2 linked regions of the Methanosarcina siciliae T4/M genome follow. Each later gene encodes a partner of the first gene's protein in a complex. Links are inferred from orthologs where the notes say so. Each region holds a gene or a part of one and is shown on either strand. Other genes may lie near its edges.

The links. Proteins that work in one complex are often made in the same cells at the same time.
Region 2: the proteins of mtrA (region 1) and MSSIT_RS11490 are in contact, whole or in part, in a crystal structure (PDB 6ZW0), measured with the Methanocaldococcus jannaschii proteins. The link is inferred for Methanosarcina siciliae T4/M from one-to-one orthologs.

The regions. Positions count from the first base shown.
Region 1 is NZ_CP009506.1:270,304-274,403, reverse strand. Bases 892-3,810 are described here. They hold mtrA (tetrahydromethanopterin S-methyltransferase subunit A), read left to right. Parts: upstream 892-1,949; coding sequence 1,950-2,672; downstream 2,673-3,810. Other genes in these bases: mtrH (tetrahydromethanopterin S-methyltransferase subunit H), read left to right, coding at 3,148-3,810; mtrG (tetrahydromethanopterin S-methyltransferase subunit MtrG), read left to right, coding at 2,914-3,135; MSSIT_RS01230 (tetrahydromethanopterin S-methyltransferase subunit F), read left to right, coding at 2,678-2,896; MSSIT_RS01240 (tetrahydromethanopterin S-methyltransferase subunit B), read left to right, coding at 1,622-1,948; mtrC (tetrahydromethanopterin S-methyltransferase subunit MtrC), read left to right, coding at 892-1,625. In the rest of the region: mtrE (tetrahydromethanopterin S-methyltransferase subunit E), read left to right, coding at 1-75; mtrD (tetrahydromethanopterin S-methyltransferase subunit D), read left to right, coding at 72-821; more of mtrC, read left to right, coding at 822-891; more of mtrH, read left to right, coding at 3,811-4,098. UniProt on the Methanocaldococcus jannaschii protein: Part of a complex that catalyzes the formation of methyl-coenzyme M and tetrahydromethanopterin from coenzyme M and methyl-tetrahydromethanopterin. This is an energy-conserving, sodium-ion translocating step.
Region 2 is NZ_CP009506.1:2,695,013-2,699,142, forward strand. The notes cover bases 371-3,319. They hold MSSIT_RS11490 (DUF2121 domain-containing protein), read right to left. Parts: upstream 2,162-3,319; coding sequence 1,580-2,161; downstream 371-1,579. Other genes in these bases: ade (adenine deaminase), read left to right, coding at 371-1,109; MSSIT_RS11485 (hypothetical protein), read left to right, coding at 1,270-1,461; MSSIT_RS23235 (hypothetical protein), read right to left, coding at 2,500-2,733; MSSIT_RS11495 (oligosaccharide flippase family protein), read right to left, coding at 3,125-3,319. Outside these bases: more of ade, read left to right, coding at 1-370; more of MSSIT_RS11495, read right to left, coding at 3,320-4,130.

The DNA.
Region 1 (4,100 bases):
TGGAAGATTGAAGTCAAAGCCCGTAGTGCTTACGGACCCTACAAAGAAGACAAAACCGAGGAGGCTTCAGCATGATTGACGCTCTCATGGCAAACATCATGTGGCTGGTATTTATTATAATTGGTGGTGTCCTGATTTCCTGGAGTGTCCACTTCGTGCCTGTGGGCGGTGCGCCTGCAGCTATGGCTCAGGCAACCGGTATCGGTACAGGTACCGTACAGCTGGCAGCCGGAGCAGGTCTGACAGGGCTTGTCAGTGCCGGATTCATGATGAACATAACCGACAACCTTCCACTAATTCTCGCATCGGGTGCAGTGGGAGCAATGATCATGATTTCCGTAACCATGATCGTCGGAACCTGGGTCTATGTATATGGTGTTGGCTGTGTGCCTTCATCAGCAAAAGTAAAGTACGACCCAATTACAAAATACAGGCAGGACCTGTACGTATCCCAGGGTACTGAGGGACACGGACTTCCAACAGTCTCTTTTGTCAGTGGTGTTATTGGCGGCTTGCTTGGTGGAATCGGCGGAGCCCTAGTATACTATTCTCTTATTGAAGTGGGCCTTACTGCAGGACTCAGTACAGGTGCAAGCTCTTCTGTCACAGGACATGAACTTGTAGGAATTGCTGCTATGTTTGCAATAGGTATCTTCTTCGTAAACGCTGTGATTCCTTCCTACAACATAGGAGGTACAATCGAAGGGTTCCACGACCCGAAGTGGAAGAAGTGGCCAAAAGCGGTGATATCTTCCTTTGTAGCAACTATACTTTGTGCCATAGTGGCAGTAATCGCAATTTCACAACTCGGAGTGGTCTAAATGTCTGCAGGTGGAGCAGGAGGAGAAGCTAAAGGCGGGTATCCCCCACAAACAATAATGGCTATCGGTGCAATAGGCGGCCTTGCAGGGATTTACCTCGGCAACTTCATGCCAGCACAGTTTTCCTTCTTCGGAGGGCTTGGAGCAATCTGCGCCATGGTCTGGGGTGCTGATGCGGTCCGCCGTGTTGCAAGCTACGGGCTTGGGACAGGAGTTCCGTCTATTGGTATGATTTCCCTTGGTATGGGGATTGTCGCTGCCCTCTTCGGACTTTCCGTAGGAGGTATTGCAGGACCTATCGTATCCTTTATTGCAGCTGCAATTATAGGCGCTGTTATCGGTGTCCTTGCAAACAAAGTAATCGGGATGGGCATTCCTATAATGGAACAGGCCATGGTGGAAATTGCAGGTGCGGGAACTCTGGTAATTATCGGATTAAGCGTAGTCATTGCCGGAACCTTTAATTATGCAGATGTTATCGAATACGTCGTCGCCAACGGATACATTGCATTGATTTTTATCATCGGCGGTATGGGAATCCTTCACCCCTTCAATGCAAACCTCGGCCCTGACGAGAAGCAGGACAGGACTCTTTCTGTAGCTGTTGAAAAAGCAGCTATTGCATTGATAATTGCAGGGTTTGCGTCTTCACTCCATGAAGGACTAATGGCAGCCGGATTAAACATTGCTATAGGGGTTATTATCTGGGCTTATGCCTTTATGAAGTACTATGGATTCGTTAAGAGAGATGCACATGCAGTCGTTGGAACCGGGCTGTTGCCAAGCGCGGAGGAATTAGAATGAGCATGATTCGCATAGCTCCCGAAGTACATCTGGTCCTGGACCCTGACACTGCGGTTGTGGCAGAAGAAAGGGAAGACTCGATTCTCTATTCCATGGACCCTGTCTTTGAGAGAATGGACAAACTGGACGCAATTTCAGATGATCTGGTAAACTCACTTTCGCCCAGCAAGCCGCTCATGAATTCCTGGCCCGGCCGTGAGAACACCTCCTATATGGCAGGAATTTACGGGAACGCTTTCTATGGAATCGTTGTAGGTCTTGCCTTCAGCGGGCTACTTGCCCTGATCATATTCATACAGAGACTGATCGAGGGAGGTATGTAAAATGGCAGACAAAAGAGAACCCGCATCAGGATGGCCAATCCTGAAGGGAGAGTATGAAGTGGGTGATGTAAAGGGCTGTGTTGCAGTTATTACCTGTGCATCGCACCTCCCCGGAAAGCCAGTACTCGATGCAGGAGCAGCAATTACCGGATCCTGTAAAACCGAAAACCTGGGCATAGAGAAGGTCGTAGCCCACGTTATTTCGAACCCGAATATCAGGTACCTGGTTGTAACAGGAGCTGAAGTCAAAGGACACGTTACAGGACAGGCAATGCTCAGCATCCATGCAAACGGTGTCAAAGACCACAGAATTGTAGGTGCGGTTGGCGCTATCCCTTATGTAGAAAACCTGAACGATGATGCAGTTGCCCGTTTCCAGCAGCAAATCGAGACCATAGACCTGCTGGACACGGAAGACATGGGCGCAATCACAGCCAAGGTAAGGGAACTTGTATCAAAGGACCCCGGAGCCTTCGATGCAGAACCACTGGTTGTGGAAATCAGCGAAGAAGGAGAAGAAGAAGAAGAAGGCGGTGTCGTCAGGCCGGTCTCCGGTGAGATTGCAGTCATCCGCAACAGGCTAAAAGCCGTTGAAGCCCGGATGCTTGACATCGGAAACTTGAACAAGTTCCACTCAGGGGTTCATGCAGGAAAGATTGAAGGTGCCATGATCGGATTGACAGTAACCATATCCCTGCTTGGGTTATTACTGCTCGGGAGGTAAGGAGAATGGCAGAAGAATACGGAAAAGGAGTCCCAATGGTGCTCAACCCTCAGATGGGCGCAATAGACGCTACTGTTGAGAGCATTCGGTACAGAGCACAGCTGATTGCGAGGAACCAGAAACTGGATTCCGGGGTAATGGCCACAGGAATAATTGGCTTTGCAGCAGGCTTCATCTTTTCACTGCTGATGGTGATTTTACTCCCGTTATTGGCCGGTCTCTAAGCTTGAGAGGTGAAAATATGGATGGAAAAGCACCAGCAGCGTATGTAGATCCAGCTGAGTTTAACGAAGTAATGAAAAGGCTCGAAAAGATCGATGAAAAAGTTGAGTTTGTCAACAGTGAAATTGCACAGAGAATCGGAAGGAAGGTAGGAAGAGACATTGGAATTCTGTACGGCGCAGTTGTAGGACTGCTTCTCTTCCTGATCTATGTCTCGGTATCATCAATGTTCACAATATAATGAGGGATCAAAATGTTCAAGTTTGACAAGAAACAGGAAGTTTTCGAAGTAGGTGGAGTTAAGTTCGGCGGACAGCCGGGCGAATACCCGACCGTGTTAGTCAGTACCATGTTCTATGCAAGGCACAAGATCGTGACCGATGAGGACAAAGGGATTTTCGACAGGGCAGCCGCAGAGACTCTCTGGAACACCCAGGTATCACTGAGCGATGCCACAGGAAACCCCTACGTGAACCAGATTGTGGGAGAAACCCCTGAGTCCATCAAGAAGTATATCGACTGGTTCATAGAGATCGACGACAAGACCCCCTTCCTTATCGACTCTTCAGCCGGAGAAGTGCGTGCAGCTGCTGCCCAGTACTGTACCGAAATCGGTGTTGCTAACAGGGCAATCCACAACTCCATCAATGCAAGTGTCGAACAGAGCGAAATAGACATCCTCGCTGAGAGTGATGTGGAGGCTGCCATCGTTCTGGCATTCAATGCAACTGACCCAACCGTAAAAGGAAAGCTTGACATCCTTGAAGTCGGTGGTTCCGGACAGGAAAAGGGTATGCTCCAGGTCGCCGAGGAATGTGGAATCAAGATCCCATTGATCGACGTTGCAGCAATGCCCCTGGGTGCAGGTTCCGGTGCAACGATCCGATCGGTTCCGACAATTAAGGGGAAGCTCGGCCTGCCTGTAGGTGGCGGATACCACAACATGGCCTCTGCCTGGGACTGGCTCCGCAAGTTCAAGAAGACCCAGCCTGACCCGAAGTCAATCTACATGCCCACCGACATAGGCACTAACCTTGTCGCCCAGATTGCAGGTTCTGACTTCCTGCTCTACGGTCCGATCGAGAACGTTGAGAAGGTATTCCCGGCTGTCGCAATGGTCGACATCATGCTCGGAGAAACCGCAAAAGAACTTGGCGTCGAGATCGCGGATGCAGACAACCACCCTGTTACCAAATTGACATAAGT
Region 2 (4,130 bases), 2.4 Mb from region 1 along the record:
AAAAATACATCAGGGCAGGAATTTCCACGGATCACGAATCTTTTACTTATGAAGAAGCAGCTGAGAAAATAAAGCTTGGGATGAAGATCCTGATCCGCGAGGGGAGTTCAGCCAGAAATTTCGAAACCCTGTACAGCCTGATAGATGAATATCCCGAAGCGGTCATGCTCTGCACCGACGATTCCCACCCCGATACTCTGATCTATGAAGGGCATATCGATAAACTGATCCGGCGCGGGCAGGAAAAAGGGCTTGACATCTATAACCTGCTCAGGGCAGCGGTGATCAATCCGGTGGAGCATTACGGGCTCGATGTCGGGCTGATGCGTGAGGGAGATCCTGCGGATTTCATTATCGTGGACGACCTGAAATCCTTCAACGTGCTGAGCACTTTCATCGATGGAGAATGTGTTTACGAGAACGGAAAGGTTCTTTTCCCTGTAGAAAAAGTTCCTGCAAAAAACGTGTTCAAACGAAAGAAAATTTCAATCGATGATGTAAAACTGGCTGTGCCTGCAGGGGAAATCGGGGACAGAAAGGGAGGAATGCGAAAAATCAGGGTAATCGTTGCCCGGGACGGAGAACTGGTCACAGGTCAGGAACTGATTCTGCCAAAAGTCGAAAACGGCAACCTGGTTTCGGACCCGGGGAGGGATATCCTGAAAATAGTCGTCCTGAGCAGATATGCGGATGACCCTGTCCAGATCGGTTTCATAAAGAACATAGGCCTGAAGAAAGGAGCAATTGCCAGCAGCATTGCCCACGACAGCCACAACATCATTGCAGTTGGAGCCACCGATAAAGACATAGTTGAAGCTGTCAACCGGCTGGTGGAAAATAAAGGAGGAGTAGTTGTGGGTACCGCAGAAAACCTTCTTGATCTCCCGCTTGAGGTTGCAGGCCTGATGAGTACCCTCGAAGGAGCCGAGGTCGCTTCCAGGTACCGGCTGCTAAACGAAGAAGCCCGGAAACTCGGAAACTCGCTTGAGTCACCTTTCATGACTCTTGCATTCATGTCGCTTCTGGTAATTCCCGAGCTTAAACTTGGAGACAAAGGCCTGTTTGATGTGACAAAATTCGAATTTGTCGAGCTCTTTTCAGAGGTATAAGATAAAAAACAGCTAGCAGAGAGTTCCTCTGCACTTTTCAGATTATTCTCTATTTTCAGATTATTTTCTAATCACTATTTTATATTAAACTAATTTTTCTATTGACTGTTTGATTATATTAATAAATGATAAGGTGTAATAATAAATTGGGTGAATTATCATGTCTAAAATCATCAAAGTAACGGGTTTACTCTTAGCAACAGCAGGAATTGCTTATGCTGTAAAACATATATGGGAGAATAAGAAACAGCAATCGGGTTGGCACAAAATAAAAGTAGAAGAAAAAGAAGAGCGAGGAGAAGGAGAAAAAAGAACTGGTTCAAGGTATGGTTCCAATCCTGCCAAATATTAAATCGAATCTATTTCTGTCCGGACATTCCGTAAACCCGACTATAGTCCGTATTACGGAACAACAAAAGCTAAAAAAATTAGAAATACGATTCTCTTTTCTCCCTTTTTCCGATATTTTTTCAGCTTTTTCTGTCTTTTTCCACAAGTTTCAAAACATCAGCATTCGATGAGGTTTGGACAATCACAAACTGCTTGCTCACGGAAGCTGTTTTCTTTGCAGCGGTTTCCATACAGAGCATGAGGATCTTCACTGCATCCTGCAGTTTGCTCTTTTTCGTCCAGTTATCCTTGAAATACTTGTTAGCTACCTGCTTTGTAAACTCGTTTCCGAAAGCTATGAAATTGCTGCTCTTCCCCTGTGAGATAAGCGTAAGTTCCAAGTCCCTGAGTTCGGCAATTGCATAGGCGCCTGCTGATGCATACAGCCTCCTTTTTTTAACGATCCCTCCTTCAACCGAGGAAACTTCCCCCACAAGGATGCCGTTTCTCTCCGAGACTTTGTTCTTGCAGTCCGTGACCGTTATTTTGACCCCTGCCTCCTCTGCCTTTCTTGCCAGCTCCTCGTCCGTAACTATTGTGCCGTTGTATAGCTCTTTTTCAAGTTTTTCCCTGTCGGGCTTTTCCCCTTCGAAAGTTATTTCCCTCATGTCTCCGGCCATGATTGCACCGTTCTTTCCTATAAAAGCGATAACAAGGGTCATTTTGCTTGCTCCAGAACACATTTTAAAGGAATCATCTGTCTTTAAAGTACCTATTTCTTATTTACATTTCTTATTATTTTAACTCTATAGAGAGACTTCAGGTGATGTAAATTTGTTTTAAATTTGTTTTTTCCACAAATCCATTTACATCTGGTCATCGATTGATGGGATCTCATAGGAATCTCATTTAGATTCACAGATATGGAAGCGCCTCTGCCAGCTTGTCTGACGGCCCTTTAAAAAAAGCAGAAATGAAGTAAAAGAAGTGGTAAGTCAGCGTTTTCCCTGGTAACTATTGCAGGTTATTTTCTTCACAGCATCGGTTTGATTTTTTTCAGTCAATATGTGACTTCAATAGAGTTTCCTTCTCTATCAGTCGCCTTTATCCTTATTAATATAGGTAAATAAAAATTTACAGTTTGGTGCATTACATAATCATAATTTTTATTTTTGCAGGTCTTGGTTTCAGAAGTGTTATTCTCAGTAAATGTTGCCTTTTTTCTCTCAAAAGACGGTCTTTTCGGGCTCATTTCCGGAAAAGAGTGTCTTCTTGAGCTACGTGTTACTCCCATACAGGTTAAACACCTCACTTTTTTTCTCCTATTTCTGTGAAAAACATTTCCGATCATGAGTCCCCACTCTTCTTTACTCTCTTATTTTTCTGACTGATTATTTTGTAAATTTTTTATTATTGATGTATACTCTCTCACCGCATATATTTTTTTTGATTTTTCGACAGATTAGACTTTAAAAGCAACTGTTTTATTATTTTACTCTTGATTTTTTAATCAGGCCTGCTGTACGGTTTCCTGAAGGTTTTGCAAGCCCCTGTGCATGGAACTTTGACTTAAAAATTGTAAAAACAAATTCCCGGCCCCCCTTCAAAAAAGAAAGGGGTGGCCGGTTCTCTCGAGTCTTCGGGAAAAGCTCTTCTTTACATTTTAAAACTTACAGTTTAAGGACTTACAGTTTGAGACCAGGAGTTTTGAGGGCCTGTGCGAGGAGGATACCCATATTCTGCACAATTGTTTTCTTGATACCGTTTACCATATCCATTTCCATCTCATCAAGCACCTTTGCATACCGGATGGCAGCGAAGTACACAACCATAAAGGCTGCATATTCCCAGCTTGCCCCTGACAGCGGAAGCATTTCTCTTGCTGTGAACATTCCCACAACCAGAACAGCTCCTATCAGGGTCAACCTTCTGTACATCGGAGTAAACGGATGCATGTGCTGCGACCTCCAGGCTCTCAGGGTCATTAAGACCTCTATGGATGCAAAGGACACGGAAGATGCAGCTGCTGCACCTATCATCCCGTACTGAGGTATGAGTATAAAGTTAAGCACGGCATTGATTCCTGCACTTGTAACCGAACACTTCATCAGGAAATCGGAGTCTCCGGATGCCATTATGGTGTGGTAATTAAACCCGAAGTACGAGTTTGTTACGAACCCCAGGGCAAGGATGCGCAGAACCGTAGCCCCGCCTGCATAGTCTGCTCCGTAGATTTTTGTCAGGACGATATCAGGATATGCGAACATCAGGGCAAAGACCGGGAAAGTGAGCAGGAAGCACCACTTTGTCATTATCGCGTAAATCGAACCAAGAGGTTCGGTCCGGTTTTCTCCCCAGAGCTTTGAGGTTACGGGGATGTAAACGAAGCCCATGGAGCTGATTATCAGGGACAGGAACCCGACAAGAGGATATACTGCACTGTAAACTCCAACGACTTCGGCGGATTTGAAATAACCGAGCATTATTGTATCGGTCCAGGTCATGAGGTTGAGCAGGGTCGCGCTTATTAGCAGCGGGAACGAGTACCGGATCAGCTTTTTTGTGGGCTCGCTGAATTTGAGTTTCCATTCCGGCTTGATCGGAGGCTTTTTTATAAAGTAAACTGACATCACGCCGAAGGTAAAGACCATTGAAAGCAGGTCTGCAAATACGACTCCTTTCAGAGACACC